Regions from separate parts of the Bradyrhizobium sp. USDA 4011 genome, predicted to be linked through region 3. Evidence: riboswitches for the same ligand, from Rfam matches in the RefSeq annotation. Region 3 holds a riboswitch; each other region holds the start of a gene.
What was found. A riboswitch is a leader RNA that binds a small molecule or an ion and turns the genes downstream of it on or off. The one in region 3 is predicted to bind glycine.

Region 1 (9,936 bases), 150 kb from region 3:
ATCGCCGCCAGCACATCGACGGTGATGATCGCGACGACGAGCCGGACAAATCGCGCTCCGACCGAATATGGCAGGTGGTCCTGCTCGAGCAGCTCGTAGAGACGCCCCCGCAGTCCGGGATCGCTGATCGTGGGCTTTCCCGGAGCCGTCGCCACGATCAGCCTCTCCGTCAGGCGCCAGCCGATGCCTGTTGAGTCATGGCTTGCTCGATCGCCGACAGCGCGGCGTCGGCCTTGGCACCGTCGGGCCCGCCGGCCTGCGCCATATCGGGCCGGCCACCGCCACCCTTGCCGCCGAGCACCTCCGAGCCCTTGCGCACCAGCTCGACCGCGTTGAAGCGCGAGGTCAGGTCGGCGGTGACGCCGACCACGATGCCGGCCTTGCCGTCCTCGGTGACCCCGACGATCGCGACCACGCCGGAGCCGATCTGCTTCTTGCCGTCGTCGACGAGGCTCTTCAGGTCCTTGGTCTCGACGCCTTCGACCGCGCGCGCGAGCAGCTTGACGTTGCCGACCTCGCGAACGCCGGAGGCCGCACCATTCGACGACGCTCCGCCGCCCATCGCGAGCTTCTTGCGGGCATCCGACAGGTCGCGCTCGAGCTTCTTGCGCTCTTCCATCAGGGCTGCGATGCGCGACGGCACATCCTCGATCGTGGTGCGCAGCTCGGCCGCCGCGGTCTTCGCCAGCGTCATGGTGTCGTTGGCGTGCCTGCGCGCATGATGTCCGGTCAGCGCCTCGATGCGGCGGACGCCGGACGCGACCGCGCTCTCGCTGGTCACCGAAATCAGGCCGATGTCGCCGGTGCGACGAACATGGGTGCCGCCGCAGAGCTCGACCGACCAGCCGAGCGCGTTCTGGCCGTGCTCGCGGGCGCTCTTGCCCATCGAGACGACGCGAACCTCGTCGCCATACTTCTCGCCGAACAGCGCGCGCGCACCGGCCTCGCGGGCGTCGTCGACACCCATGACGCGGGTCGTCACCTCGTCATTCTCGAGCACGACATCGTTGGCGATGTCCTCGACCCGGGCGAGCTCTTCCGGCGTAATCGGCTTCGGGTGCACGAAATCGAAGCGCAGGCGATCGGGCGCGACCAGCGAGCCGCGTTGCGCGATGTGATCGCCGAGCACCTGGCGCAGCGCCTCGTGCAGCAGATGTGTCGCCGAGTGGTTGGCGCGGATCGACGAGCGCCTGGCGTGGTCGACCTCGAGCTGCAGGGCGGTGCCGACGTTCAGGGTGCCCTGCTCCACCGTGCCGACATGCACGAACAGGTCGCCGGCCTTCTTTTGCATGTCGGTGACGCGGAACTTGACGCCCTCGCCGGTGAGGATGCCGACATCGCCGACCTGACCACCGGACTCGGCATAGAATGGCGTCTGGTTCAGCACGATCGCGCCGGTCTCGCCGGCTTTGAGGCCGTCGACCTCGGCGCCGTCCTTGACCAATGCCGTCACCACGCCTTCCGCGCTCTCGGTCTCATAGCCGAGGAATTCGGTCGCACCGAGCTTCTCACGGAGCGGGAACCAGATGGTCTCGGTCGCCGCCTCGCCGGAGCCTGCCCAGGAGGCGCGCGCCTTCTCGCGCTGGCGGTTCATCGCGTCGGTGAACGATGCCTGGTCGACGCTGATGCCGCGCGACTTCAGCGCATCCTGCGTCAGGTCCAGCGGGAATCCGTAGGTGTCGTACAGCGTGAACGCGGTGTCGCCGTCGAACATGTCGCCCTTCTTGAGGCCGGCGCTCTTCTCGTCGAGGATCGAAAGGCCGCGCACCAGCGTCTTGCGGAAGCGCGTCTCTTCCAGCTGCAACGTCTCCTCGATCAGCTTCTCCGCGCGCACCAGGTCCGGATAGGCCTGGCCCATCTCGCGGACCAGCGCCCAGACCAGCCGATGCATCAGCGGCTCGCTCGCACCCAGAAGCTGCGCGTGGCGCATCGCGCGGCGCATGATCCGGCGCAGCACATAGCCGCGGCCCTCATTCGACGGCAGCACGCCGTCGGCAATCAGGAACGCCGAGGAGCGCAGATGGTCAGCGATCACCCGGTACGACGCCACGTTCTGCGGGTTCGGCCCATGGCCGAGGGCCGAGGCGGCCGCATCGATCAGGTGGCGGAACAGATCGGTCTCGAATACGCTCTCGACGCCCTGCAGGATGCAGGCCATGCGCTCAAGCCCCATGCCGGTGTCGATCGAGGGACGCGGCAGCGCCACGCGCTCCTCCTTCGTCACCTGCTCGTACTGCATGAACACCAGGTTCCAGAATTCGAGGAAGCGATCGCCGTCCTCTTCCGGGCTGCCCGGAGGTCCGCCCCAGATGTGCTCGCCGCGATCGATGAAGATCTCGGAGCACGGACCGCACGGTCCGGTATCGCCCATCGCCCAGAAATTGTCCGAGGTCGGGATGCGGATGATGCGATCGTCCGAGAAGCCCGCGATCTTCTTCCAGTAGCCCGCTGCCTCGTCGTCGGTGTGGTAGACGGTGACGAGCAGCTTGTCCTTCTTCAGCCCGAAATCCTTGGTGATCAGATTCCAGGCGAGCTCGATCGCGCGCTCCTTGAAGTAGTCGCCGAACGAGAAGTTGCCGAGCATCTCGAAGAAAGTGAGATGGCGCGCGGTGTAGCCGACGTTGTCGAGGTCGTTGTGCTTGCCGCCGGCGCGGACGCACTTCTGCGACGTCGTGGCGCGCTGATAGCCGCGCTTCTCGACGCCGGTGAAGACGTTCTTGAACTGCACCATGCCGGCGTTGGTGAACATCAGGGTCGGGTCGTTGCGCGGAACCAGTGGCGACGACGCCACGATCTCGTGGCCGTTCTCCTTGAAGAAGTTCAGAAATGTCGACCTGATGTCGTTGACGCTGCTCATGTTCATCCAATCGGAAAAAGGGGCCGGCCAGCCGCAAAAAGGCGTCATTTTCCGGCCGAACGCTTTTAGACATTGCCAGCTGCGGTGTCCAGAAACTGTGCAGGCGGATCATGGGCTTGCCGCGGCAGCACAAAGCCCATTGGATAGCAGCGAGAGCTGCGTTGACAGTCCTGGTGACGCCGTGTTTTCTACCTACCTGTTACTAGTCACGTCGGGAGAGACCGGCCTTACCGCCGGCGCCGAAGGAGCAACCGCCCCGGAAACTCTCAGGCAAAAGGACCGCGTGACGTCTAACATCTGGAAAGAGGCGCTGGGGTTCTCCCCGATGCGTCCGCCGACGGGATAATACTCTCAGGCACAGCGACAGATGGGGCTTTCTGCAGGTTTCTCAAGGGGAAATAGGTCCCCGCGGGAACCGCGAGGGCCCTGTGATGCTTGCGTGCGAAACCTCCCCGCTGAAACAGACCCCGCTGCACGCGCTGCATCTGGCGCGCGGCGCCAAGATGGTGCCGTTCGCCGGCTATGACATGCCGGTGCAATACACGACCGGCGTGCTGAAGGAGCACCTGCACACCCGCAAGGAAGCGGGCCTGTTCGACGTGTCGCACATGGGCCAGCTCGCGCTGCGGCCGAAATCGGGCAATGTCGAGGACGCGGCCCGCGCGCTCGAGAGACTAGTGCCGCAAGACATTGTGGGACTTGCCCCAGGGCGGCAACGCTACGCCCAGTTCACCAATGCCGATGGTGGGATCCTGGACGATCTGATGGTCGCCAATTTCTTCGGCGATCACCTGTTCCTGGTCGTAAACGCCGCCTGCAAGGAAGAGGACGAGGCGCACCTGCGCGCACACCTCTCCGATGACTGCATCATCGATTCGCTAACCGATCGCGCGCTGATCGCGCTTCAGGGTCCGAAGGCAGAAGCCGTGCTGGCCAAATTCTGCGCAGCGGCGCCGTCCATGAAGTTCATGGATGCGGGTCCACACTTGGTCGACCGTTACAACTGGATGGTTGACCATCGCGTCTGGTTTGTCTCGCGCTCCGGCTATACAGGTGAGGACGGGTTCGAGATTTCTGTCCCCGCGGCCGATGCCGAAGGCCTTGCCAAAGCGCTGCTCGACAATCCCGACGTGCTGCCGATCGGGCTCGGCGCGCGCGACAGTCTGCGGCTCGAGGCCGGGCTCTGTCTCTACGGTCACGATATCGACACCACGACGACGCCGGTCGAGGGTGCGCTGGAATGGTCGGTGCAGAAAGTCCGCCGCAGCGGCGGCGCCCGCGCCGGCGGTTTCCCCGGTGCCGACAAGATTCTCGCGCAATTCGCCCAAGGCGCTGCTCGCCGCCGCGTCGGTCTCAAGCCCGACGGCCGCGCCCCGGTGCGCGAAGGCGCCTTGCTGTTTGCCGACGCCACCTCGGCCGAGCCGATCGGCAAGGTGACGTCGGGCGGCTTCGGCCCGAGCCTCAATGCGCCGGTCGCGATGGGCTATCTGCCGACATCCCTTTCCGCGCTCGGCACCACGGTTTTCGCCGAAGTGCGCGGCCAACGGCTCCCGCTCAAGGTCGCCGCCACGCCCTTCGTCCCCAATACCTACAAACGCTAAACGCCAAAGGATCGATCCCCATGACGACGCTGTACACGTCCGACCACGAATGGCTCCGCATCGAGGGCGACGTCGCCACGATCGGGATCACCGACTACGCGCAGTCGCAGCTCGGCGACGTCGTGTTCGTCGAACTGCCCAAGGTCGGCCGCAGCCTGAAGAAAGCCGAGGCCGCCGCGGTCGTCGAATCCGTCAAGGCCGCCTCCGACGTCTACGCGCCGATCACCGGCGAAGTGATCGAGGTCAACGAGGCGCTCGCGGCCGAGCCCGCGCTGGTCAATTCGGATGCCGGCGGCAAGGCCTGGTTCTTCAAGCTCAAGATTGCCGACAAGGGCGAACTCGGCGGCCTGATGGACGAGGCCGCCTACGCCGCGCACACCGCCTAACGGATCATCCGAGGATCAGCCCATGAACGCGCCCTTCAAGCCGATCAACGAAGCCGCCACCGATTTCGTCCGCCGCCACATCGGGCCATCCCCGCGCGACATCAACGCGATGCTGGAAACGGTCGGCGCCGCGAGCCTGCAGGCGCTGATGAACGAGACGTTGCCGGCGTCGATCCTTCAGAAGGCGCCGCTCGATCTCGGCCGGGCGCTGAGCGAAACCGAAGCGCTCGCGCATATGAGCGAGCTCGCCGCGCAGAACCAGACCTTCACCTCGCTGATTGGCCAGGGCTATTCCGGCACCATCCTGCCCGCGGTGATCCAGCGCAACATCCTGGAGAACCCGGCCTGGTACACCGCCTATACGCCGTACCAGCCGGAGATCAGCCAGGGGCGGCTCGAAGCCTTGTTCAATTTCCAGACCATGATCTGCGACCTCACCGGGCTCGACGTCGCCAACGCCTCGTTGCTCGACGAGGCGACCGCCGCCGCCGAAGCAATGGCGCTCGCCGAGCGCCACTCGCAGGTGAAGGCAAAGGTGTTCTTCGTCGACAAGGAAGTTCATCCGCAGACGCTGGCGGTGATGCGCACGCGCGCCGCCCCATTGGGCTGGGCGCTTGTGGTCGGCGATCCCCTGACCGAGCTCGACAAGGCCGACGTGCTCGGCGCGCTGCTGCAATATCCGGGCACGACAGGCGCGGTGCGCGACCTCCGGCCCGCGATCGCATCGCTGCACGCCAAGGGTGCGCTTGCGATCGTGGCCGCGGACCTGCTGTCGCTGGCTTTGCTGACCTCGCCCGGCGAGCTCGGCGCCGACATCGCCATCGGTTCGGCGCAGCGGTTCGGCGTGCCGATGGGTTATGGCGGACCGCACGCCGCCTACATGGCCGTGCGCGACACGCTGAAGCGCTCGCTGCCCGGCCGCATCGTTGGCCTCTCGGTGGATTCGCGCGGTGCACCGGCCTATCGGCTGGCGCTGCAGACCCGCGAGCAGCATATCCGCCGAGAGAAGGCGACCTCCAACATCTGTACTGCGCAGGTGCTGCTCGCCGTGATCGCTTCGATGTATGCGGTGTATCACGGCCCGGAAGGCCTGACGCACATCGCGCGCAGCGTGCATCGCCGCGCCACCGTGCTCGCCGCCGGCCTGCGCAAGCTCGGCTTTGCGCCGACCAGCGAGGCATTCTTCGACACCGTGACGGTCGAGGCCGGAAGCAAGCAGATCGAGATCGTCTCCCGCGCGCAGGCGGAGCGGATCAATCTGCGCATCGGCGCAACCACGCTCGGTATCGCGCTCGACGAGACCACGACGCCGGAGACCGTCGAAGCGGTGTGGCGCGTGTTCGGCGGCAAGCTCAGCTTCGCCGAGATCGAGGCGGCCGCACGCGAGGCGCTGCCGAAGGAGCTGCGCCGCACCAGCGCATTTCTCACCCACCCGGTATTCAACACCCACCGTTCGGAGACCGAGCTGCTGCGCTACATGCGCAAGCTCAGCGATCGCGACCTCGCGCTCGACCGCGCGATGATCCCGCTCGGCTCCTGCACAATGAAGCTCAACGCCACCACCGAGATGATCCCGCTGACCTGGCCGGCGTTCGGCAACCTGCATCCGTTCGCGCCTGCGGATCAGGCCAAGGGTTATCACGCGCTGTTCAAGCGGCTGGAGCAGTGGCTGTGCGACATCACCGGCTATGACGCGATCTCGCTGCAGCCGAATTCCGGCGCGCAGGGCGAATATGCCGGGTTGCTGGCCATCCGTGGCTATCACCTCGCGCGCGGCGAGCCGCACCGCAAGGTGTGCCTGATCCCCTCCTCCGCGCACGGCACCAATCCGGCCTCGGCCGCGATGGTAGGCATGGACGTCGTGGTTGTCGCGTGCGATGCGCGCGGCGATGTCGACGTCAATGATCTGCGCGCCAAGGCGGAGAAGCATTCGGCCAATCTCGCCGCCGTCATGATCACCTATCCGTCGACCCACGGCGTGTTCGAGGAGCATATCAGCGAGATCTGCGACATCGTGCATGCGCATGGCGGCCAGGTCTATCTCGACGGCGCCAACATGAACGCGCAGGTCGGGCTGTCGCGGCCCGGCGATTACGGCGCCGATGTCAGCCATCTCAATCTGCACAAGACCTTCTGCATCCCGCATGGCGGCGGCGGCCCCGGCATGGGTCCGATCGGCGTGAAGGCGCATCTTGCGCCCTATCTGCCCGGCCATCCCGCAACCGACGGGGCGACCGCACACGCGATCGGCCCGGTGTCGGCCGCGCCGTTTGGCTCGGCATCGATCCTGACCATCTCCTACATCTACATCCTGATGATGGGCGGCGAAGGTCTCACGCGCGCCACCGAAATTGCGATCCTCAATGCGAACTACATCGCCGCACGGCTGCAGCCGCACTTCCCGGTGCTGTATCGCAACGAGCGCGGCCGCGTCGCGCATGAATGCATCGTCGACCCGCGGGCGCTGAAGACGACCAGCGGCGTCACCGTGGACGACATCGCCAAGCGGCTGATCGACTACGGCTTCCACGCGCCGACCATGAGCTTCCCGGTGGCGGGCACGCTGATGATCGAACCGACGGAATCGGAATCGAAGTTCGAGATCGACCGCTTCTGCGACGCGATGATCGCGATCCGGGGCGAGATCGCGGAGATCGAGAAGGGCCGCCGGAAGGTCGAGGCGTCGCCGCTGCGCCACGCACCGCACACCGTCCACGACATCGCCGACGACGCCTGGAACCGGGCCTACACCCGCGCCGAGGGCTGCTTCCCCGCCGGCGTGTCGCGGTCCGACAAATACTGGAGCCCGGTCGGCCGCGTCGACAATGTCTACGGCGATCGCAATCTGGTGTGCTCGTGCCCGCCGATCGAGGATTACGCGCAGGCGGCGGAGTAACGGGCCATGTTGCAGGATGGGTGGAGCGTAGCGAAACCCATCCTACGGTCCGGCAATCATAAGGCCCGACGAGACTGCGGGCGAACGACGGCGAGCGATACCGCCGCAGGAGGAAACATGCGGGAGGAATTCTGGTTTCATTTCCCGTTTCGCGTCCGCTATTCCGAGGTCGACGCGCAGGCCGTGGTGTTCAACGCGCACTACCTGACCTACTTCGACACCGCGATAACAGAATATTTTCGCGCGCTCGGCTACGACTATCTCGGCGAGGTCGCGCGGACTGGCATCGACTTCCACACCGTAAAATCGGTGGTCGAGTACAAGGCGCCGATCCGGTTCGACGAGGACATCGAGGTCTGCGTTCGGGTCGCAAAGATCGGCCGTTCCTCGATCGTGCTCACTCTCGCGATCTTCGCCAAGGGCTCCGACGACCTGCGCGCCACCGGCGAGATCATCTGGGTCGCCACCGATCAGAAGACCCACCAATCGGTCGCCGTGACGGAAGACCTGCGCACGCTGATCGCGAGCCGGGAAACGGCGCTGGCGTAACGCGGCGCCTGCCGGCGTCACACGGATCAAGCCCTACGGCGCGACCAAGGTGCGGCCCTCGGCGTCCCAGCGCCACAGCCGCTCGTTGGTCAACTCCGTGCCGCCCCACCAGCGATGGATTGGATTGTACTGGCTGAAGTCGCCAGCGCCAGCGACGATTGCCCTGCCGAGGCCGGTCAGCGCGAGCCGGCTCCGCTTGTAGCGTTGGTGACGTTCCGGGTCCTCGTGCATGTCGAGATCGAACGGCCCATCGTCGAAGCCGAAGATGGCAGGCACCGGACAGTGAGCCAGCCCATCCAGTAAGGCCCCCGTTTCCCAATAACCGAACGTCCGCCGGGGGCTGAGTTTCTCGTGCCCGGGAAACAAATCGTACGGATGGACGTGTCCCGCCGAGAGCAACTCCAACATCCGCATTTCCGTTGCGCCAAGCCCGGAGCCACGCGAGGGAAGCTCTTCCAGGAGCGCTACGACTGAGCTGCGCAATTGCGGAAGTGCTCCTGGATCCTGAGTCAACAGATTGAACCAGGCTTCCGGCGTTGATGCGCCCCAAGCCGCCCACGCAGCGCCGGCGACTTCGAGATGATGCCCGCGGACGGGAGCGAGGCGCAGCTGCCAAGCGGCCAGTTCGGCTGGCTGTTGCTCGCCGATGATGTGATCGGTCTGCAGCATCGCAAGCCTGGACGTGACGCTCGCATGCGGGCGCAGGCAATCCAGCAGCCAGATCAATTGCAGTTGTGAGTTCGGATCGGGATCGACCCAAAGATCGACGGCATCGAAGAGCTCGCAAAATTCGATCAATCCGACACCCTGACGATGCGCGTCCTCAAGCAATCTTCCGGTGAGATTGTCCAGCCAATGAGCCCCGGCGCGGTGCGAAGCCGCGCGCGGCGAGAACAGGGCATCCAGTTCGCTCGATGCCGGGCTTCGATCCAATGCGTGGACCTATGGAGCGACCAAAGTGCGGCTCTCGGCGTCCCAGCGCCACAGCCACTCGTTGGTCAACTCCGCGAGGGCATTTTCCCTCAAACGAAGCGTGGCCTCAACCCGACGACGATATCCGCCCTTCGCGCCTGCCTCAGGCGAAAGCTCGCGAGATCGCTTGTCGCAAGGATCAGACTTGTCAGGATGCGCGCGGCTCCCGCTGCGTGCTATGGCCAGTCACCGCCGGATTCCAGCGCCAAAGGCTGTCGTTGGTGAGGTGGGTGCCGCCCCACCAGCGATTGATCGGATTGTGATCGGTGAAGTCCGCCTTGTGGGCGAGCACCGCCTTGCCAAACTCGGTCACCGACAAGCGGCTTCGCTGGAAGGCCTGCAGGCGACCTTTCGCATTGTCCGGGTCGACAGAGCGCAAGCCATCGTCGAGCCCGGCGATCGCCGGCTGCGGTCCATGCACAAGCCCCTCGAGCAGCCTGCCGATTTCCATGTCGTTGAAGACGCCGCGCTGGCGAAAGCCGCGGAGGTAGAATAGCGCGTTGGTTCCCATGAATCCCGCCGCGATCAGCTCGAGCAACCGCATCTCGGTCGCGCCAAGTCCCGATCCGCTCCATGGCAGCTCACGAAGCAGATCCAGCAGAGCCGGCCTCAGCAAGGGAAACGCACTGAGGTCGCGGTGCACCACATCGAAACACGTCTGCGGAGTTGTCGCCC
Region 2 (9,936 bases), 1.4 Mb from region 3:
TTCACACTCGAACTGATGGCGATCGCCAGAGCCATAAGCTCCTTGGTCTTTACCGAGAGCACCCCCTCTTTGCTCACGGCACTCATCAGCCCCTGAAACGAACGCATGACCTCCGGCACAGCCTTGTAGAGATCCGTTGCTTCCTTGCGCATGTCGTTCAAGATTTGTTCGTAGACCATTGTCGTTCTCCTGATTCGCTAGGTCCGCATCGAAGAATAGATTGGATGGGCCTCGCACAGCCTGCGTACGTCCTTGGCAATTTGCTGTAGCCGCGCCTTGTCAGGATCGTCCTTCGCAAGCTCCGTCAATCTCTGCAGAATGAGCGAGCCGATTGTTCGAAACTCGCGTTCTCCGAAGCCGCGCGAGGTTCCGGCCGAAGAGCCGAGCCGAACGCCAGACGTAAGGGCTGGCTTCTCGGGATCAAAGGGAATGGCGTTCTTGTTGCAGGTAAGTCCTACTTGCTCGAGCGCGATTTCGGCGGCCTTCCCGGTCAGCTCAAGGGGTCTAAGATCGACAAGGATCAGGTGACTGTCCGTTCCGCCCGAGACGATGGATAGACCGCCCTCTGCCAATACGGCGGCCATCGCGCGCGCATTGCTCAACACTTGCCGCGCATATGTTTTGAACGAGGGCTCGAGCGCCTCCCCGAAAGCGACAGCCTTGGCTGCGATGACATGCATCAACGGCCCACCCTGGACGCCCGGAAATACTGCGGAGTTGATCTTCTTCGCCAAGTCTGGATCGTTCGTCAGAATAAGGCCGCCCCTCGGTCCGCGCAGCGTCTTGTGCGTGGTGGACGTCACGACGTGGGCATGCGGCACTGGGGATGGATAGACCCCGCCAGCGACCAAGCCCGCTACGTGCGCCATATCAACCATCAATTTCGCACCGACTTCATCGGCTATTTGACGGAATGCCGCAAAATCGATCTCGCGAGGGTACGCTGAACCGCCGGCCAAGATGAGTTTTGGCCGGTGTCTAAGCGCAAGCATGCGCACGTTGTCCATGTCGATACGATGGTTATCCGCCCTCACGCAGTATTCAACCGGCGAGAACCATTTACCGGAGATGGTTACCGGAGAGCCGTGCGTGAGGTGTCCGCCATGGGCAAGCGACATGCCCATGAAGGTATCGCCTGTATTGAGAAGCGCCAGAAATGCGGCCAAATTGGCCTGAGCTCCCGAGTGCGCTTGCACATTGGCGAATTGACAGCCGAATAAATTTTTCGCCCGGTAAATTGCCAGCGTCTCGACTTCGTCCACGAACTCGCACCCACCATAGTATCGCCGCCCTGGGTAACCCTCAGCGTACTTATTTGTGAGAACCGATCCTTGAGCAGCCAATACGGCTTCGGAAACGATATTCTCCGACGCGATCAACTCGATCTGGTTTTGCTGACGTGCGAGTTCACGCTCAATTGCCTGGAAAACGGCCGGATCAGGCGACACTCGCGTCGATGGCTCTTGAACATTCACGAGAGATTCCCTTCAACATTCCGGAACGTTAACGGCGAGTCCTCCGCGCGAGGTCTCCCGGTACTTGTCATTCATATCGGCGCCCGTTTGCCGCATCGTTTCGATGACCTGGTCAAGCGAAACCCGATGCTCGCCATCACCGGCGAGGGCCAAGTACGCAGCATTGACCGCCTTTACGGCGCCAAAGGCGTTGCGCTCGATGCATGGGATCTGAACCAAGCCGCCGACCGGATCACAAGTCATCCCCAAGTGATGCTCTATGGCAATCTCGGCGGCGTTCTCGATCTGCTCATTGGTGCCGCCAAGGGCCGCCGTGAGGCCGGCACTTGCCATCCCAGCGGCCGATCCCACTTCACCTTGACATCCAACCTCGGCGCCCGAAATGGAGGCGTTCCGTTTTATGATGCTTCCGATAGCACTTGCCGCAAGCAGGAAGGTACGCAGCCCTTCATGATTCGCATCCTCGCAGAGGTCACGGTAGTAGCGAAGGACAGCTGGGACGACGCCGGCAGCCCCGTTTGTCGGAGCGGTAACGACTCGCCCTCCGGCAGCATTCTCTTCGTTCACCGCGATGGCGAAAGCCGATATGTGGTCGAAGGGGCGGCTGGTTGACCGCGAATTGCTGAGAGCAACCTTCTGCAGCCGTTCGAAAAGAGCACCGGCCCTTCTTCGCACGCGCAGCCCGCCCGGGAGTTCTCCGTCCTGCGCTAGGCCACGATCGATGCACTTCATCATGACAGCGATGATGCGGTCGAGCTCTCGAATTGTCTCTCCCTCGCCGCGGCGGGCAATCTCGTTTGCCTTGACAATATCGGCAATGTTGCAGGAATGAACTCGACATAGCTCCAGAAGGTCGCGCGAGGATCCAAATTCGAAGCCGAGACGATATTCAAGATCGCCTTCCTGTCTTTCGGCGCCAAGTCGCTCAATGAATCCACCACCGACCGAGAACCACACTTCGGACGAAACAACGTTGGTACCTACATCCAACGCCTTGAATTCCATGGCGTTCGGATGCCGGCTGAACTGACGCTTTGTATCGAAAACAATATCTTTCTCCTGCTCGAAGGTAATCCTGCGGCCGCTCGGCAGCTCAATCTGGCGCTCGTTGGTAATTCGTTCGAACAGTCGGCTCGCCTCGTCGGGATCGATGCGATCGGGGGTCTTGCCTGAAAGCCCCAGGACGAGAGCTTTGTCGGTCGCATGACCCTTGCCTGTCCAAGCGAGGGAGCCGAAAATCCTGGCTTCGATCCGCACGACACTATCCTCGCGCCCATCCCTCAGACCACGAACGAATGTCGCAGCGGCTTTCATCGGGCCGACGGTATGTGAAGAAGACGGGCCAATTCCGATCTTGAACAGATCGAAGACGCTTATCGGCAACTTCTTGGTTGCGCCGTCCCTAAGAGCAGAACGAGCTAGCAGTTCAGAATGGAAGTTGGGCGGATTTCGGCTTGTCACGCAAAGCACTCCAGCTTTTTCAGCTATGTTGAGTGCCCCATCTGTTTCTTTGCCTGAGAACGTTATCCCGTCGGCGGATGCAAGCGGCATCTCTTTTCAGATGTTTGGACTGACGCGGTCCTTTTGCCTGAGAGTTTCCTGGGGCGGTTGCTCCTTCGGCGCCGACAACTCGGTCTCTCCCAGCGTCAGATGTTCAGCGTAACGATTCTTCCTTCCCTTTGGCCGAAAGCGCAATCCGACGTGTCGAAAATCGGTGGTTAGGTATGCGCTATCCCGCTCGCTTGTCAAGATACGCCAGCTTGCTTGTGATCTCTGATCGCCAGCGATAGGTGCTGCTCCCTCACGCGCTGTTCTTTGCGGTGTACCTTCCGATCCTCAGGTCTATCGAGCCGCGGAGTCTTGCTTAGCTCGTGCTGATAATTACGACCCCAGCAACACATCTACTGCTCATAATCCTACATTCGACTTGCAGCCGAGTTTGCCGCGCCGGCTACAAGCGCGCCGGCACAGGGCCACCCTTCTTTGTATAGCGAATGTCAAGCTCGTTCGATCACCAATGCGCTGTGAAGTCTGACATCGAGACGTTTTGCTGAGGCACCCTCGTTTTTTAGACAAGTGCGTACAAAAAAGACGCTGGCCTCACCCTCAATTCTCAGTTTCGCTCGAGAGCGCGCTGCGACTCAGTTCGCGATCTATGCGGTTTCTTGACGCGGCGAATCGCAAGAATCTGCAATCTGGTTTGCGTCTTGCCTGTAATCGTCTTGCCAGCAATCTTAAAACTGAAGCGCCACTCGCCTGGCAACGCTTCTCGAATGCTAAATTGTACGCCTCTATATTGCATGAACCATTCCAGCACACGCCCTTTTCTGCCCCCGCGTCGTCCCGGTGCAGATCATCGATTATCAGAATTTTGACACTCGGACGAAAGGTGCCGCCGGTCCTAGGGGACCGGCGGCCAAGTTTAGGGAGGAAACGCCCGTATGGGCAGCGATAGTGAAACTATCGCACGGCACCGCCAATCGCTTGGCGGATATCGAAAGGGTATCTCGGTGGCCGGGCCAGAGGATTATCCGCCGTCTCATCGAATAAAGGTGATACGAGGAGAGCTTCACCTTAACGGCTCAAGTAATTCAATCGAGATTGCAATAAAAGAGAAAGTTACGTACGGGGCGTACTGAGCCCCTTTTTCGCGCTGTCGTATTGCCTCTTCAACAAACAAGATCCTTTCTTTCGCAAGGCTTCGCCTGCAGAGGGAGGGACTCACCTTGTCTTGCCACTCGCACGCGACAGATCCTGCCTGCGGCGACACGACGCACTAGCTTGCCCGCATCTGAGTAGAAAGTCAGCGACTCTGTAACGGCGATGGAGTCCCCCGTATGGACGTCAGTTCTTGGTTTGCTGAAGCCGTTTTTTCGGCTTTCGATCCGAGCTAGATGGCGCAAGTGATGTGGCTTCAACGTCGAGCGAGCCAATTGAAGCCTTTTGCCGAATTCTGAGGAACCTGAGAACGCAATCCTCAGAAATGCTAGAATTTGAATTCTCCTCAGACCACCTTCCAGTTTTCGAGATGCTGCTTCTTCAACGAAAACGAATTTGGTTATGGTCAGTAGGCACGTCCGAAGCCGCCCCACTCATGTCAGGTTCAAGGCGCACCAGACCTGCGGCTAGGTATGAAGCGTATCGAGCACTCTTCCTGTTGTTGCTCAGCTCTCCGCGTCAAGTTCGGCGTCCCCTCAAGCGAAAGCCACGGCTAAGCCGCGCTGTCCTTCCTTCCCGTCAAAGATCTCGTGAGACAGCGCCTATAAGAGGTGGGCGTATCTCACGTTACACTCCTGTGGGCGAGCCGGCGTGGTGCGCAACTTCGTCTCCGATCCTTACGCTCGGAAACTCTTTGCGAGCCGCAAGAAATTCATAAACAGCACCTGGCCATGTTCGGTAAGTACCGACTCCGGATGGAACTATACCCCATAGGTCGGTTGACGCCGATGTGCGAAGGCCATGATCTCACCTTCATCCGAGCGGGCCGTCACAATGAGATGCTGCGCGTTGGAGTCATCCAGTTCGACCGCCAGAGAATGGTAGCGTCCGACGCAAAGTGGGGACGAGAGTTCGCGGAACAACCCTCGGCCATCATGTGTGATGTACGAGGACCGGCCGTGCATGGGGTGACGTGCACGCACTATACGTCCGCCGAAAATGCTTCCAATACACTGGTGCCCAAGGCAAATGCCAAGAATAGGGACGCGACCTGAAAGTTCACGGACGACGGCGGTGGATATGCCGGCCTCCATTGGGCTGCAGGGACCCGGAGAGATGACAACTGCACGCGGCTTGAATCCAACAAGATCGGTGACGCTCACGGCGTCGTTTCGGACCACTTCCGTCTCTTCACCAAGCTTGCGGAAATAGCAAGCAATGTTGAAGACGAATGAGTCGTAGTTGTCGATGATGACAATCACAATGCACCAGGTGGCTCGACGTCAAAAGCGTCAAAGATGCGCTGTGCCTTGGCGAACGTCTCCTCATATTCGGCTTCCGGCCTTGACATCGCCGTGATCCCGCCGCCTGCATGAAACATAGCCAGGCCGTCGTCGATCGTCACAGTACGGATCGCGATGTTCGTGTCCATGTGCCCGTTGAAACCGATGAAGCCGATCGCCCCGCAATAGACCTCTCGCGCCACTCGCTCGATGTCCGCAATGATTTCCATCGATCGCACCTTTGGAGCACCGGTCACCGAGCCTCCCGGAAAGCAGGCGCGAATCAGGCTGACCGCGTCTTCGTCGGCAGCAAGTTCGCCCCTGACCATCGAGACGAGGTGGTGCACCGAGGCATAGGATTCGAGATCGCAGAGTAGCGGAACCTCGACCGAATCCGCAGTGCAAACACGTGACAGATCGTTACGCAACAAGTCGACGATCATAATGTTCTCGGCACGGTCCTTTTCGGACGCAAGGAGGATTTCGGCGCGGCGCTGGTCTTCCTTTGGATCAGCAGAACGCTCGATTGTGCCCTTGATCGGGCGCGTTTCGACCTGTCGTCCGTCAAGTTTCAGGAAGCGTTCCGGCGAACTCGATGCAATGGTCAGCTCGCCGTAGCGCAAGAGGGCCGCAAACGGCGCCGGGTTCAATGACCGCAGCTGGCCGTAGAAGGTGAGCGGATCGAACAGCCGGGACACCCTGGCGCTGAAGCGCTGCGCAATGTTCGCCTGGAAGACGTCCCCGGCCAGGATCAAGCCGATGACGCGCTGGACCGCTGCAATATAGCTTTCGCGGTGAAAGTTCGAATGCCAGACGCCCGCCGTGCCCGGGAGTACGATCCGCGGCAACTTTGGCCTCGCGAGCAGCGCTGCAAATTCGTCGGCACGACGGCGTGCACGCTCGGCGCGTCGAGCGGGGTCCTGCTCCGCCCATCCCGTCGAAACGATCCAGCACCTGTGGTCCCGGTGGTCGAAGCTGACCACCACGTCATAGAAATGCAGGACGGATTGAGGCAGCCGTTGGCCGGGATTTTCGGGCGCCGGCAATCGCTCCAATGTCCTGTTCAGATCGTAAGCAAGGAAGCCGGCGGCGCCGCCCTGAAACGGTGGGAGATCGGGTCGATGCGCTTGTCGATATCTGGCGAGGAGGGTACGAAGCACGGCCCATGGATCGCCCTCAATGGCCTCTCCATTACAACTTGCCTGTCCACCCGTGACCAAATAGGTGCTGAACGGCTCGCAGGCCAGATATGAGTAACGCCCAAGCTGCTCATGCCGTGCCGCGCTATCGAGAAAAGTAAGGTGCGGCCGCTGTGCAAACATCGCAGCGCATTGACAGGCTCAATCCACGGCAACTCGCGCACGTGCATAGGCTATCGGTCGCCGACAACTGATAGGCTGTCACGTTTGCACCGATCGTGATCCCGTCCCGAATGAAGGCAAACTTCGTCCGAAACGTACGGGCCTTCGATACTGATCATCAGGTCAGCCTCCGCCATTTGGTCGGCCGCGCCGAGCAATTTGGTTTAAGCCTGCCATTCCGGCGAAATGCACGTCTTTCGATAGATCGTAGTCGGCGGCAAACCGCAGCTCCCGGACCGGTCGTACGCGCCGGATCGCTTCCTGATACAATCCGTGCGTTTGTACGCTGCGAGCTCCATCTCGCTGTCGAACTCACCATAGACCACGACATCGATGTCGTTGCCGAGTTGATCGCTCTTGCGATTGCGCGCAATCTCGAGCCGGCGTGCATGTGGGATGGTGGTGAGAACCGATAGACCTTCGATAATTTGGTCGATACCGGCCTTGTCCTTGGCTGTGAAGAAGACGATGTGACGGATCATGGTGGCCGCAAACGCGAGTCTCAGGTTGGCCGCATCCTTATATCGGGATCATGGTCGGGGCAATGCCGACGCTGCGTTGACGGCAGACGCTGTTTGACGCTCGTGTGACATCCCGAGGTAACGGAAGCTCGCAAAGAACTTCTACCCGATCAGGACGCGGGAACTGCGAGACGCTCAATGGTCTGAATGTAGCGCGCGAGCAGGTGACAGACTACGTTATGCACGCGGAGCGCTTGCACAATCAGGCGGTGATCCTGATTGGGCCGCGGTCGCCAACCGCTGGTACGCGCCATCGCAAACACCGATCTTGAATTTGCAAGCTGAAGCCCGTCGAGGCTCGCAAGCCGTCGCGGCATCGCGCAGGGCGCCACCAAGGTTTGGTGAAAAGAGCGGCTAGCGACTTCGAATTGTCTGGGGATGGTCTCCTTCGATCAGGGCGAGTTCGATGCGTGCCAAATGGTGAGAGGTGGGCTTTGGCGCCGCATTGCGCAGCGCGACCACTTCGAGCGCTGCGCGCGTCTCGGCGATCTCCCGCACCGAGTTGGCATCGAGCGGAGCAACTCGGACGCCGCGGCGGGGCCGAGCTACGACAAGATGCTGGGCCTCCAATTGCCGAAAGGCCTCGCGCACCGGGGACGTGGCTTGAATTGAATTCCCGCGCGATGTGATCCTGCGGGAGCGGAGCGTCCGGCGGCAGTTCGCCGCTGATGATGCGCTCACCGATTGACTCGGCGATGCGTGCCGCAGTCGTCATGCTTCAGCTGCACTCATCATAGATTATCTATCATAAAAATACATGCATACACATGGGACGTGAGTTAGCATTCATCAATGGTCAATATCATAGATAATTATGGTGATAATCTATGATAATAGGGGTGGGAACCAAGCCTAAATGATTGCGACTAAGGAAGCGGAACGGGACGACGGCAGCAACCACAAGCCGGTCCGCAATGACTGGAAACGCGCCGAGGCCGCAGCACTTTATGGCCTGTCGTTTGCCGATCTGATGTTTCGCGCCCGGAGCGTTCATCGCGACAACTTCGATCCAAGCCATGTCGAAACGGCAAGCCTGCTCAGCATCATCGGCTGTCCGGAAGATTGCGGCTACTGCTCGCAGAGCGCTCATTACGATACAGGCCTGAAGGCCACGCGCCTGATGGATCGCCGATGTGTTCGCCGCCGCGCAGCACGCCAAAGACGCCGGTGCTGTCCGCTTCTGCATGGCCGCGGCCTGGCGCAGTCCAAAAGACGCGATCTCGATTCCGTTTGCGACATGGTCAGCGCGGTCAAAAATCTTGGCATGGAAACCTGTGTCACGCTCGGCATGCTGTCACCGAGGCAGGCGACACGGCTCGCTCAAGCCGGGCTCGACTTCTACAACCACAACGTCGACACCTTGCCGGAGTTCTACGGCAAGATCATCTCTACCCGCACCTTGGAGGACCGTATCGACACGCTTGGACATGTCCGCGATGCCGGCTTCAGGGTGTGCAGCGGCGGCATCGTCGGGATGGGCGAGCGCCTCGAGGACCGGCTCGGCATGCTCGTCAATCTCGAAACACATCCGGAAAGCGTGCCGATCAGCTTGTGGAACCAGGTCGAGGGCGTGCCGGTCAATAACACCGCGGAACGATCCGATCGCGCTCGCGCGCCGTGTGGCTATTGCCCGTATCATGATGCCGAAGAGCGTGCTGCGACTTTCCGTCGGACGCCGGTACATGGCCGATGAGGTGCAGGCGCTGTGTTTTTGGCCGGCGCGAATTCGATCTTCATCGGCGACGTGCTGTTGACCACCAAGAACCCGCAAGCCGACCGTGACGCCAATCTGCTTGACCGGCTCGGCATCGCGTCCGGGCTTGCCTAAGTGAAACAGGCGAGCACGCTGTTCTCGAACCCCAGTGTAGGTGACAAATGCAGCTTACTTTGATGAAAGGCAAAATCCATCGTGCCTCGGTGACGGAGGCCGATCTGCACTATGAGGGCTCGATATCGATCGATCGTACGTTGCTGGACGCAGCGGGGGTTTTGATCAACGAGCGCGTCGAAATCTACAATATCGATACCGGAGCGCGGTTTGCGACCTATGTAATCGAAGCACCCAAGGGGTCGGGCACGATAGGCCTGAATGGCGCGGCCGCGCGCCTCGCAATGACCGGAGATAAGGTCATCATCGTTGCATATTCCTTGTTTGACGAGGTGGAAGCGAACGACTTCAGACCACGTGTTGTGCTGGTTGACCGACAAAATCGCATCTTGCCGGCCTAACACCCAAGGCGCGTGCTCCTGTTCGCGCCTATCAGAATTTCCGAGATCGATCACTACACTGCGAGCAAAAAATGAACTCAATCCACGCGCCCAAGTTTGCCGATTATGTCGCGCATCTGCATGCCTTGAAAGCGGACGACCGGCTGCGTGGCCTCAGGGTACGCGCTGGCATCGATTTTTCATCGAACGATTATCTGGCACTGGCGAGCGCGCCGCGCATGAAAAGGGCCGTCATGGCTGCGATCGAGGCTGGCACACCGATCGGAGCCGGCGGGTCGCGGCTCTTGCGCGGCAATTGCGAGGAGCACGAAAGTCTTGAAGCAGAAGCCGCCAAGTTCTTCAGGGCCGAAACTGCGCTATTCTTTGGCGGCGGTTACGTTGCAAATTTTGCTGTCCTGACGACGTTGCC
Region 3 (9,936 bases):
CGTAATTGACCGGGCCTTCCGCGATGCTCTCGCCGACGGTGACGCGCGGATTGAGCGAGCGGTAGGGGTCCTGGAAGATGATCTGGATCTTCTGCCGATGCGGCTGCAACAGCCGGCGCGACAGTTCGGAGATCTCGCGGCCGACGAGGCGCACCCCGCCCGAGGTCGGATCGATCAGGCGGACGATGCAGCGCGCCACCGTCGATTTGCCGGACCCGCTCTCGCCGACGATGCCGAGCGTGCGGCCCTTGCGCAAAGTGAGGGTGACGTTGCTGGCGGCGGCGACCTCGCGGGGTTTGCCGAACAGCGACCGCTCCCGGTAGACCTTGCTGAGCTCGTTGGCTTCCAGCACCACCGGCTCGGTCGTGTCCGGGCGCGGCGCGCGCGGCACGAGGCTCGGCACCGCGGACAGCAGGTTGCGGGTGTATTCCATCGTCGGGTTGCGCAGCACCTCTTGCAGCTGGCCGGCCTCGACCAGCCGGCCATGCCGCATCACCGCGACGCGGTCGGCGATCTCCGCCACCACGCCCATGTCGTGGGTGATGAACAGGACGGCTGTGCCGTGGTCGCGTTGCAGGTCGCGGATCAAAGTAAGGATCTGCTTCTGGGTGGTGACGTCGAGCGCGGTGGTCGGCTCGTCCGCGATCAGGAGCTTCGGTTCCAGCACCAGCGCCATCGCGATCATGATGCGCTGGCGCTGTCCGCCCGACAGGCGGTGCGGGTAGGACGAGAAGATGCGCTCCACGTCCGGCAGCCGCACATGCTCCATCATCGCCAGGATCTTCTGACGCCGCGCGCGGGACTCGAGATCGGTATGGGCGCGCAGCACCTCGTCGATCTGGCGGCCGACCGGCACCACCGGATTGAGCGCGGTCATCGGCTCCTGAAAGATCATCGCCATCCGCGTCGCGCGCAGCTGGCGCAGCCGCCGGTCGGTCGCGGTGAGCAGTTCCTCGCCGACCAGCTTGACGCTGCCGCCGGACGGCACCAGCGTGCCCTTCTGCAGCAGGCCCATCGTGGTCAAAGAGGTCACCGACTTGCCCGAGCCGCTTTCGCCGACAAGGCAGAGCGTCTCGCCCTCGCGCACCTGCAGCGACAGGTCGTCGATGATGCGGTGCGCGTCAGCCTTGCGGCCGAGACCGACGACGAGATTGTTGATGTCGAGGACGACGTTGGCAGAGTTGGTTGTGGTCACTTGCCCTCACGCTGTTTCATGCGGGGATCGAGCGCGTCGCGCGCGGCGTCGCCGATCAGGTTGATGCTGAGAATGGCGATCGAGAGCAGCAGCCCCGGCCAGAAGATCAGCGACGGCTTGATTTGGAAGTAGGCGCGGCCCTCGGCCATGATGTTGCCCCAGGTCGGCGTTTCCGGCGAGATGCCGGCGCCGAGGAATGACAGGATCGCCTCGGTCAGGATCGCGGATGCGCAGACATAAGTGCCTTGCACGATCAGCGGCGCGATCGTGTTCGGCATCAAATGCCGCCACATGATCTTCGGCAGGCTCGAGCCGAGCGAGATCGCGGCCTCGACATAGGGCTCCTCGCGCGCGGTCAGCACCACCGAGCGCACCAGCCGCGCCACGCGCGGGATCTCGGGGATGGTGATCGCGACCATCACGGTCCAGATGCTGGCGCCGGACAGCGACACCACGGCGATCGCGAGCAGGATGGCGGGGATCGCCATCAAGCCGTCCATCACGCGCATCATCACGGCATCGACCCAGCGGAAGAAGCCGGCGACGAGGCCGATCAAGAGCCCGATGGCGATCGAGCAGACGGCGGCGCCGAGCCCGATCAAGAGCGAGATCCGTGCGCCATAGATGACGCGCGACAGCAGGTCGCGTCCATACGCATCGGTGCCGAGCAGGTATTGCGCGCTCGACGGCTTCAGCCGCTGCGACGGCGTCAGCAACAGCGGATCGTGCGGCGCAAGCAGTGGCGCGAAGATCGCCATCAGGATGATCAGGACGAGGCAGATCGTCGCAACCGCGATGATCGGCGTCGACGCCAGGAAGCCGAACTTGACGCGGAACGGCCGGGTGACGGGGATGGAGGATTCGGGAAGGGTTTCGATCGCCATTGCTCAGTACCGGATACGAGGATCGAGCAGGGTGTAGGCAACGTCGATGAGCAGATTGACTGCGACATAGATGCCCGACGTCAAGAGGATCATGGCCTGGATCACCGGATAGTCGCGCGCCAGCACCGCATCGACGGTGAGACGGCCGATGCCGGGCAGGTTGAACACGCTCTCGGTGACGACGACGCCCGAGATCAGCAGCGCGAAACCGGAACCGATCACGGTGATGACCGGAACCGCGGCGTTGCGCAGCGCATGGCGCAGCAGCACGCCGGTCTCGCCGATGCCCTTGGCGCGCGCGGTGCGCACGTAATCCTCACCCAGCACGTCGAGCATCGAGGCCCGCGTCATGCGTGCGATCAACGCGACGTAGATGAAGGAGAGGGTGCAGGTCGGCAGGATGATGCGCTCGAAGAACGGACCGAAGCCGGCCGAGATGCTCTTGAAGCCCTGCACCGGCACCCAGCGCAGATCGATCGCGAACACCTGGATCAGCACATAGCCGATCACGAACACCGGCACCGAGAAGCCGAGCACTGAAAGCCCCATCACGCAGCGGTCGATCCAGGTGCCGTGCTTCCACGCCGCGATCACGCCGAGCGGCACCGCCACCAGGATCGAGAGGACGATGGTGGCCAGCGCGACCGAGATCGAGGGCTCGAGGCGCGGACCGATCATCTCCAGGATCGGCTTGTTCGAGATCAGGGAGACGCCGAGGTCGCCGTGCAGCAGCTTGGCGACCCAGGTATAGAACTGGATGTAGATCGGCTCGTTGAGACCAAGCGAGGTGCGGATGCGATCGAGCTGTTCCGGCGTCGCATTGTCGCCGGCGAGAATGGCGGCCGGATCGCCCGGCGTCAGCCGCAGCAACAGGAACACGAACAGAGCCACCACGCCCATCACGGGAATGGCGGCGAGGATGCGGCGGAGCAGATAGCCGAGCATCGTTGCTATCTCCTGCCGTCAGATGGTGCGAAGCGAAGGCTGGGCCGCATCATACTCATAGTGTCCCCGTGATGTGTCTCATGCGCTTCTGCGTCTTGTCTCAAGGCTAGCGCGAACGTGATGAATTTGCAGGCAAATACTGTGCCAATGGCGACGTTATATCAAGGCGCGGTTCAGGCCGTTGGAAGCCTCCCTTGGTTTGAAGCTGCTATTTCGAATTGCACATGGCGCAATGCGCCACCGACCTGAAACGACAAGTCCATTCACGCTCGCATCACGCCGCACCAGTTGGCGACGAACAGTGCGATGCTCTGCGTCGTCTTGCGAAGGCTGTCGAGCTCGACACGTTCGTTGAACGCATGCGGGCCGATACCGTAAGGACCATAGCAAAGTGCGGGGATGCCGTAGTCGACGCAATAGTAGCGGGTGTCGTTGACGGCCGTGGACAGCCGCTCCTGCATTGGAGCCTGGAAGACGGAGTGATGGGCGGCGGACAGAGCTGCTTCCGCTTCGCTGCCGGGCTCGCACACCGCTGCGTCCGCCTGGAAGCCACTCCACACCAGCTCGGCCGGATTGTCGGACAGGAAGTCATCGGCCTTGTGCGCCTCAGTCAGGCATTCCTCGATGCCGCGCATCGCCTGCTGTGGTGTTTCGCCCGGCAAGAGGCCGAGCCGGCAATCCAGCTCGCACCAGGCCGCGGTCGAACTGGCCCAATCGCCGCCTTTGATGATCCCGACGTTGAACTTGATCGGATTCTTGACGCTGCGGAACCAGCTGTTGTCGAGCGCCCGGGCATTGAGCGCCTTGGTGTAATCCTGAAACGCGCGCACCAGATGCATCGCCGACAGGATCGCGCTGGTACCGGCCTCGGAATAGGCGACATGCACCGGCGTGCCGCGGACGCGCAGGCGGAACCAGACGGCGCCGACCTGGGCGCGCGTGAGCGTGTGTCCGGTTGGCTCTGGAATGAGGCAGGCGTCGGCGCGATAGCCGCGCATCAAGGTCGAAAGCGCGCCGTTGCCGGTGCTCTCTTCCTCGGTCACGGTCTGCAGATGGACGCGTCCGGCCGGGGCATAGCCGGCATCGCGGATCGCATCGAGCGCGAAGATCATGGCCGAGACACCGGCCTTCATGTCTTGCGCGCCACGCCCGAACATCCAGCCGTCGTGCACGGCGCCCGCGAACGGCGGCCGGTCCCAAAGGTCAGCGGGCCCCTCCGGGACGACGTCGATATGACCTTGCAGGATCAGGTTGCGTCCGCCGCCTTTGCTGTTGAGCGTCGCAACGACCTGCTGCGATCCGGCAAGATCGATGCCGTCCATTGGCGCAGCCTTCGGATGGCTCATCAGGTTGACGTCGGCAAGGCTGAACGCATCGACGTCGTAGCGGCGCTTTGCGAATTGCTCGGCCAGCCAACGTTGTTGCGGTGCTTCCTGTCCGCGCAAGCTGCGGAACTGCACCATGCGCGACAGGAATGCGATCTGATCGTCGAAGTTTCGATCGACGGCCGCGCACAGCTCCGCGGCAATCTGATCCGGCTTGGTCAGCATCTCACGCGTGTCCGCCACCCCAATGCGCATTGTCCCCTCCCGCGCTGAAGCGCTTTTCCCCAATATGACGCTAGTCGTTGTCATGCGGTGTTTCTCAGCGAATTCCGACTTGGCCACACGCAAATACGCTCATATTCTTCCTCGTCGGCTGGATAATTAGGGGAAAGCTGCGCGGGCGGTCTCGGTCGCATCGACCTGCGACGGCACCATCGAGGGCGCGTCGAGGTCGCGCCAGTCATCAATCGCGCCTGCCACCATCTGCGCCGTCGCGGCGGACAGCGTCCAGCCGAGATGACCATGGCCGGTGTTGTAGAACACGCCCGGAAACCTTCCGGCGCGCACCACCGGCATCATGTTCGGCATCATCGGGCGCAGGCCGGCCCACGGCACGACCCTCGACGTGTCGATGCCGGGAAAATGCTGCCGCACCCAATCCACCAGCGGCTGGATGCGGTCGGCGCGAATGTCGCGGTTGAAGCCATTGAACTCGGCGGTGCCGGCGACGCGGAAGCGGTCGGCGCCGAGCCGGCTGGTGACGATCTTCGCGGCTTCATCGAGCAGGCTGACGGTTGGCGCAGCGTCCTGGCTTTGCGGCGCATCGAGCTGCACGGTGATCGAATAGCCCTTCACCGGATAGACGTTGACGCGGTCGTTGAGCAGGCCTGCGAAGTGCCGGCTCGCGACGCCGGCGCAAATGACGATGCCGTCCGCCTGCAACTCATGTCGCGTCGCGACGCCAGCATCGTGCGAAGCGGCTTCGTTCCAGCTGATGTGGAAACCGTTGTCGCCGCGCGCGATCGCGTCGACGTCGGCTTCATGGACAAAGGTTGCGCCGCGGCGGATGCATGCGTCGGCAAGGCCGCGCGTGAACTTGTGGATATCGCCGGTTGCGTCCGATGGCGTGAAGAAGCCGCCATAGCAGGTCGTCTGCAGCGCGGGCTCGATGTTGCGGATTTCGTCCGCCGTCACCGGCAGGCGGTCGAGCCCGCCTTGTTGCAGCAGCGTGTTGACGCGCAGGCCCGCCTCGAAGCCGGCCTTGTCGTGATAGACGTGCAGGATGCCGCGGCGTTCGAGATCGAAGGCGATGTTCTCGCGCTGTGCGATCGAGAACAGATGCTTGCGCGCTTCGATTGCGAGCCGCGTGGTCTCGATGGTGTTGGTGCGATAGCGGCCGATGTGGCCGACGAACTCGCCGATCCAGGAATATTTGTGCCAGCTCGGCTTCGGATTCATAAGCAGCGGCGCGTCGCTTCGAAGCATCCAGCGCAGCCCCTTGAGAATGGTCGCGGCGCTGTTCCAGACTTCGGCGTTGCTGGCGGAAAGCTGTCCGCCGTTGGCGAACGAAGTTTCCATCGCGGCGTAGCGATGCCTGTCGAGGACAGTCACCCGGTAGCCGCGTTCGAGCAGGGCATAGGCCGTCGTCACGCCGGTGATGCCGGCGCCAATGATTGCGATGTGAGGCATGGTGGTCTTCAGGCTCCCGTGGGTTAGAGTCGCCGAACCACCGGTGACACCGGCGTCGGCGCCCCATCTGTCACGGTACCTGAGAGCTTGATCCGCATCGGGCCTGGGCCGGATGACAGACTATCCCCTTCGGTGGACGTCACGGCCCTTGATGCGGTCGTGTCCGTCTCTCTCCAGATCGTCCTGACGATACAGTCCTTTTGCCTGAGAGTTTCCGGGGCGGTTGCTCCGTCGGCGCCGAAGCAACAACACGAACGTTGTGGCTTCGATCTCTCCCGCATCGTCGCGTTGGACGGCCGGACCGTAGGCGAAGCCTCAAAAATGGACAAGGCTAAATTTCGATCCGGCAGTGCCAACGTGTTGTGCAGTGCAAATCGATGTCAGTCCAGCGTCGCCAGCAGCGCCGCCATCAGGCGGCCGCGCTCTGCGAGGCTCTCGATCTCGATATGCTCGTTGAGCGTATGTGCATCGGCGCCGCGAACGCCGAGGCCGTCGAGGGTCGGGATGCCCATCGCACCGGTGAAGTTGCCGTCCGATCCGCCGCCCGCGCTGCCGTGCGGCAGATCGAGGCCCATCGCCGCTGCAAGGCCCTTGGCCTTTTCATAGAGCGCCATGGTGCCGGCATCCGGCTCCCATACCGGGCGGGTGACGCCGCGCGTCACCTTGAAGGTCACGTCGTTGGCGGTGCCCGACAGCGCCAGCATGCGCTCGACGCCGCGGTCGAGATCGGCCTGGCGCTTGGCCATGCTGAGCGCTTCGCCGGTGCAGGTCGTTGCGACGCAATTGACCCATTGCCCGCCATGCACGATGCCGACCGAGAAGGTGCAGTCTTCGGTGGTCATGCCGTCGATCGCAATGATTTGCCGGGCCATTTCGCGGATCGCGGAACGGCCGGAGGACAACGTCGCGCCGGCATGGCTCGGCTTGCCGACAGCTTCCAGATTGAAGCGCGCAATCGCGTAGCGGCCGGTGACGACGCCGTTGTTCGGCCGTCCGGGCTCCGGCACCAGCACGTATTTGTTGCGCGCGGCTTCAGCCTCGATGATGTCGCGCGTCGACGGCGTGCCGACCTCTTCATCGGGCGTGAACAGCACGGTGATCGGCAGCGGCGTCGTAAAGGAGGCGCGCGCCAACTGCCGGATCGCCTCGATCGACAGATAGTTGCCGCCCTTCATGTCGAAGATACCAGGCCCGAAGCACTTGCTGCCTTCGCGCCGCCACGCCAGCTTTTCGATGGTGCCGACCGGGTGCACGGTGTCCAGATGGCCGGCGATGAGGATGCCGGGCTGGCCTTGTTTCGGATGGGGAAAACGGGCGCGGACGCAGCCGGCGAAGCCCTGGCGTCCCGCGATGCGTTCGATCGTCGCACCCATGACCGCCATCTCGCGCGCGGCGAGGTCGAGCATGCGCTCGACTGCGGCCGCATCCCATGTCGGGCTCTCGCATTCCACCCAGCTGCGCAGCCCCTGCAGCATCGCTTCGGAATCAAAAGGAAGATTGGCGGGGTTCATGTCTTTTCTCTCTTGTTGTTTGTGCGCGCCGATACGCGTTCGGGTGCCGTACGAAAAGCTCGGAAGACGACTTTGTAAAGTCAAATGCGCTGAACCTGCCGCTCATTCGTTCGTATACGTTCGATCCTGCCGGAAACCGATTGACGCGCATTGCGCTTGATGCAAGTCTCGATTTCACAAGCCATACAGCATGTTAGTTCGCCTAAATAACGAACCGCATGCATAACGAATAAGCCGGCTTTGACCAGTTACACGTCAGGAGAAATTGCATGTTCCCTATCTCGCGTTGGAAGCACGGCACGCTAGCGGCTGCGTTGACGGCGCTCGCGCTGTCGTTCGCGCCGCAGGAATTGTCCTTTGCGCCGAAGGCCATGGCCGCGGGCAAGACCATTACCGCGGTGATGCATTCGGATCTGCGCGTCATCGATCCGATCCTGACCACCGCCTATATCACGCGAGACCATGGCTACATGGTCTACGACACGCTGGTCGCGACCGACTCCAACTTCAAGATCCAGCCGCAGATGGCCGACTGGAAGGTGTCCGACGACAAGCTCATTTACACGTTCACGCTGCGCGATGGCCTGAAGTGGCACGATGGTACGCCGGTGACCGCGGAAGACTGCGTCGCTTCGCTGAAGCGCTGGGCCAAGGTCGACGGCATGGGCCAGAAGCTGATGGACTTCACGGCGAGCCTCGAGGCCACCGACGCGAAGACGATCACGCTGAAGCTGAAGGAGCCCTACGGCCTGGTGCTAGATTCGATCGGCAAGCCGTCGTCGCGCGTCGCCTTCATGATGCCGAAGCGGCTCGCCGAAACGCCGCCGGACAAGCCGATCCCGGAGCAGATCGGCTCGGGTCCGTTCAAGTTCGTCCAGGCCGAATTCCAGCCGGGCGTGAAGGCGGTCTATGTCAAGAACAACGACTACGTGCCGCGCAAGGAGCCGGCGAGCTGGACCGCTGGCGGCAAGGTCGTGAAGGTCGACCGCGTCGAGTGGGTCACGATGGCCGACGCGCAGACTGCGATGAACGCGCTGCAGTCCGGCGACATCGATTTCCTGGAGAACCCGTCGTTCGACATGTTGCCGATCCTCGAAGGCGACAAGGACCTCAAGGTCGAGACGCTGAACAAGTTCGGCTTCCAGACGCTCGGCCGCATGAACTTCCTCTATCCGCCGTTCGACAACATCAAGGTTCGCCAGGCGGCGCTGATGGCGGTCAACCAGAAGCAGGTGCTCGACGCGCTGGTCGGTAATCCCAAGTATTACAAGACCTGCGTCGCCTTCTTCATCTGCGACACGCCGTTTGCGTCCGAGGTCGGCGGCGAGACGTTGTTGAAGGGCGGCGACATGGCGGCGGCCAAGAAGGCGCTTGCCGAGTCCGGCTATGATGGCACGCCGATCGTCATCATGGCGCCGGGGGACGTCACCACGCTCAAGGCGCAGCCGGTTGTTGTCGCCCAGCAGCTGCGCGACGCCGGCTTCAAGGTCGACCTGCAGGCCACCGACTGGCAGACCGTGGTGACTCGCCGCGCCAGCCAGAAGGCGCCGAAGGACGGCGGCTGGAACATGTTCTTCACCAACTGGGTCAGTGCCGACGTCTCCAACCCGATCGCCAACCTCTCGATCGGCGGCCAGGGCAAGAATGGCGGATGGTTCGGCTGGGCCGACGATCCGAAGATCGAACAGCTGAAGGACGCCTTCGTTCGCGCGCCGTCGCTCGACGAGCAGAAGAAGATCGCGGCCGATATCCAGAAGGAAGCCTACGAGCAGGTCATCTACATTCCGCTCGGCCAGTATCAGGGTCCAAGCGCCTGGCGGAAGTCGCTGTCCGGCGTGATCGACGGTCCGGCAACCCCGATCTTCTGGAACATCGACAAGTCGGAGTAGGCTTGCGGCTTGACGCAACACAAACGGCCGGGACTTGTCCCGGCCGTTTTCGTTTCGCTCAACCGTTCCGCGACGGCGTCTGATCTAGTCCGCGTGACCTGATCTCGCGTTGCTCGTGCTCGACAGGCTCGAGAGCTCTGTCTGTCCGACGCCGCCGCCGTTCATCCAGACCATCGCTCCCGCGGCAAACGCCAACAATCCGCACAGCACGATCGCACTGCGAATCCAGCGCCGGTAGATCGCGCGCTCGTGGGGCGTCGCATCAAGGAATTTCTGTGCGTTGAGCCCGTTGCTGCAATGGGCTGCGTCGTCGCCGTGCTCGAGGACGGAAGCGCCATGATCGGGCGCGGTATTGCCGACAATCCGATTGCGATCAGCAATCCGATTGCGATCCGCAATCGTCATCGCCTATCTCCAACTGATTGATCTCGAAATGTGGGGCCCGCGAAATGTGCGGCCGGAATTTCCAATGCGACGACACTACACCACTTGGCGATC

Region 1: linked by a shared signal. The riboswitch ahead of gcvT (glycine cleavage system aminomethyltransferase GcvT) and the one ahead of ACVW1C_RS35550 (D-amino acid dehydrogenase) in region 3 are both predicted to bind glycine.
Region 2: linked by a shared signal. The riboswitch ahead of ACVW1C_RS28735 (L-serine ammonia-lyase) and the one ahead of ACVW1C_RS35550 (D-amino acid dehydrogenase) in region 3 are both predicted to bind glycine.

What each region holds. Positions count from the first base shown of each region.
Region 1 is NZ_JBSSGG010000001.1:7,373,810-7,383,745, reverse strand. It holds gene ACVW1C_RS34795 (cyclic nucleotide-gated ion channel) at 1-158, opposite strand, end outside; gene alaS (alanine--tRNA ligase) at 170-2,857, opposite strand; glycine riboswitch at 3,060-3,148, shown strand; gene gcvT (glycine cleavage system aminomethyltransferase GcvT) at 3,289-4,458, shown strand; gene gcvH (glycine cleavage system protein GcvH) at 4,479-4,844, shown strand; gene gcvP (aminomethyl-transferring glycine dehydrogenase) at 4,867-7,740, shown strand; gene ACVW1C_RS34770 (acyl-CoA thioesterase) at 7,858-8,289, shown strand; gene ACVW1C_RS34765 (hypothetical protein) at 8,323-9,222, opposite strand; gene ACVW1C_RS34760 (hypothetical protein) at 9,410-9,936, opposite strand, start outside.
Region 2 is NZ_JBSSGG010000001.1:6,089,772-6,099,707, forward strand. It holds gene ACVW1C_RS28725 (carboxymuconolactone decarboxylase family protein) at 1-179, opposite strand, end outside; gene glyA (serine hydroxymethyltransferase) at 198-1,475, opposite strand; gene ACVW1C_RS28735 (L-serine ammonia-lyase) at 1,488-2,858, opposite strand; glycine riboswitch at 2,975-3,039, opposite strand; glycine riboswitch at 3,042-3,129, opposite strand; partial or broken gene ACVW1C_RS28740 (anthranilate synthase component II) at 4,811-5,395, opposite strand; partial or broken gene pabB (aminodeoxychorismate synthase component I) at 5,392-6,785, opposite strand; partial or broken gene ACVW1C_RS28750 (Dabb family protein) at 6,901-7,259, opposite strand; partial or broken gene ACVW1C_RS28755 (GntR family transcriptional regulator) at 7,409-8,013, opposite strand; gene ACVW1C_RS28760 (hypothetical protein) at 8,101-8,484, opposite strand; gene ACVW1C_RS28765 (radical SAM protein) at 8,401-8,991, shown strand; partial or broken gene ACVW1C_RS28770 (hypothetical protein) at 8,939-9,126, shown strand; gene panD (aspartate 1-decarboxylase) at 9,174-9,527, shown strand; gene ACVW1C_RS28780 (8-amino-7-oxononanoate synthase) at 9,599-9,936, shown strand, end outside.
Region 3 is NZ_JBSSGG010000001.1:7,524,697-7,534,632, forward strand. It holds gene ACVW1C_RS35530 (ABC transporter ATP-binding protein) at 1-1,195, opposite strand, end outside; gene ACVW1C_RS35535 (ABC transporter permease) at 1,192-2,079, opposite strand; gene ACVW1C_RS35540 (ABC transporter permease) at 2,083-3,024, opposite strand; gene ACVW1C_RS35545 (ArgE/DapE family deacylase) at 3,288-4,574, opposite strand; gene ACVW1C_RS35550 (D-amino acid dehydrogenase) at 4,731-6,038, opposite strand; glycine riboswitch at 6,104-6,217, opposite strand; glycine riboswitch at 6,221-6,326, opposite strand; gene ACVW1C_RS35555 (M20/M25/M40 family metallo-hydrolase) at 6,419-7,549, opposite strand; gene ACVW1C_RS35560 (ABC transporter substrate-binding protein) at 7,819-9,438, shown strand; gene ACVW1C_RS35565 (hypothetical protein) at 9,523-9,843, opposite strand.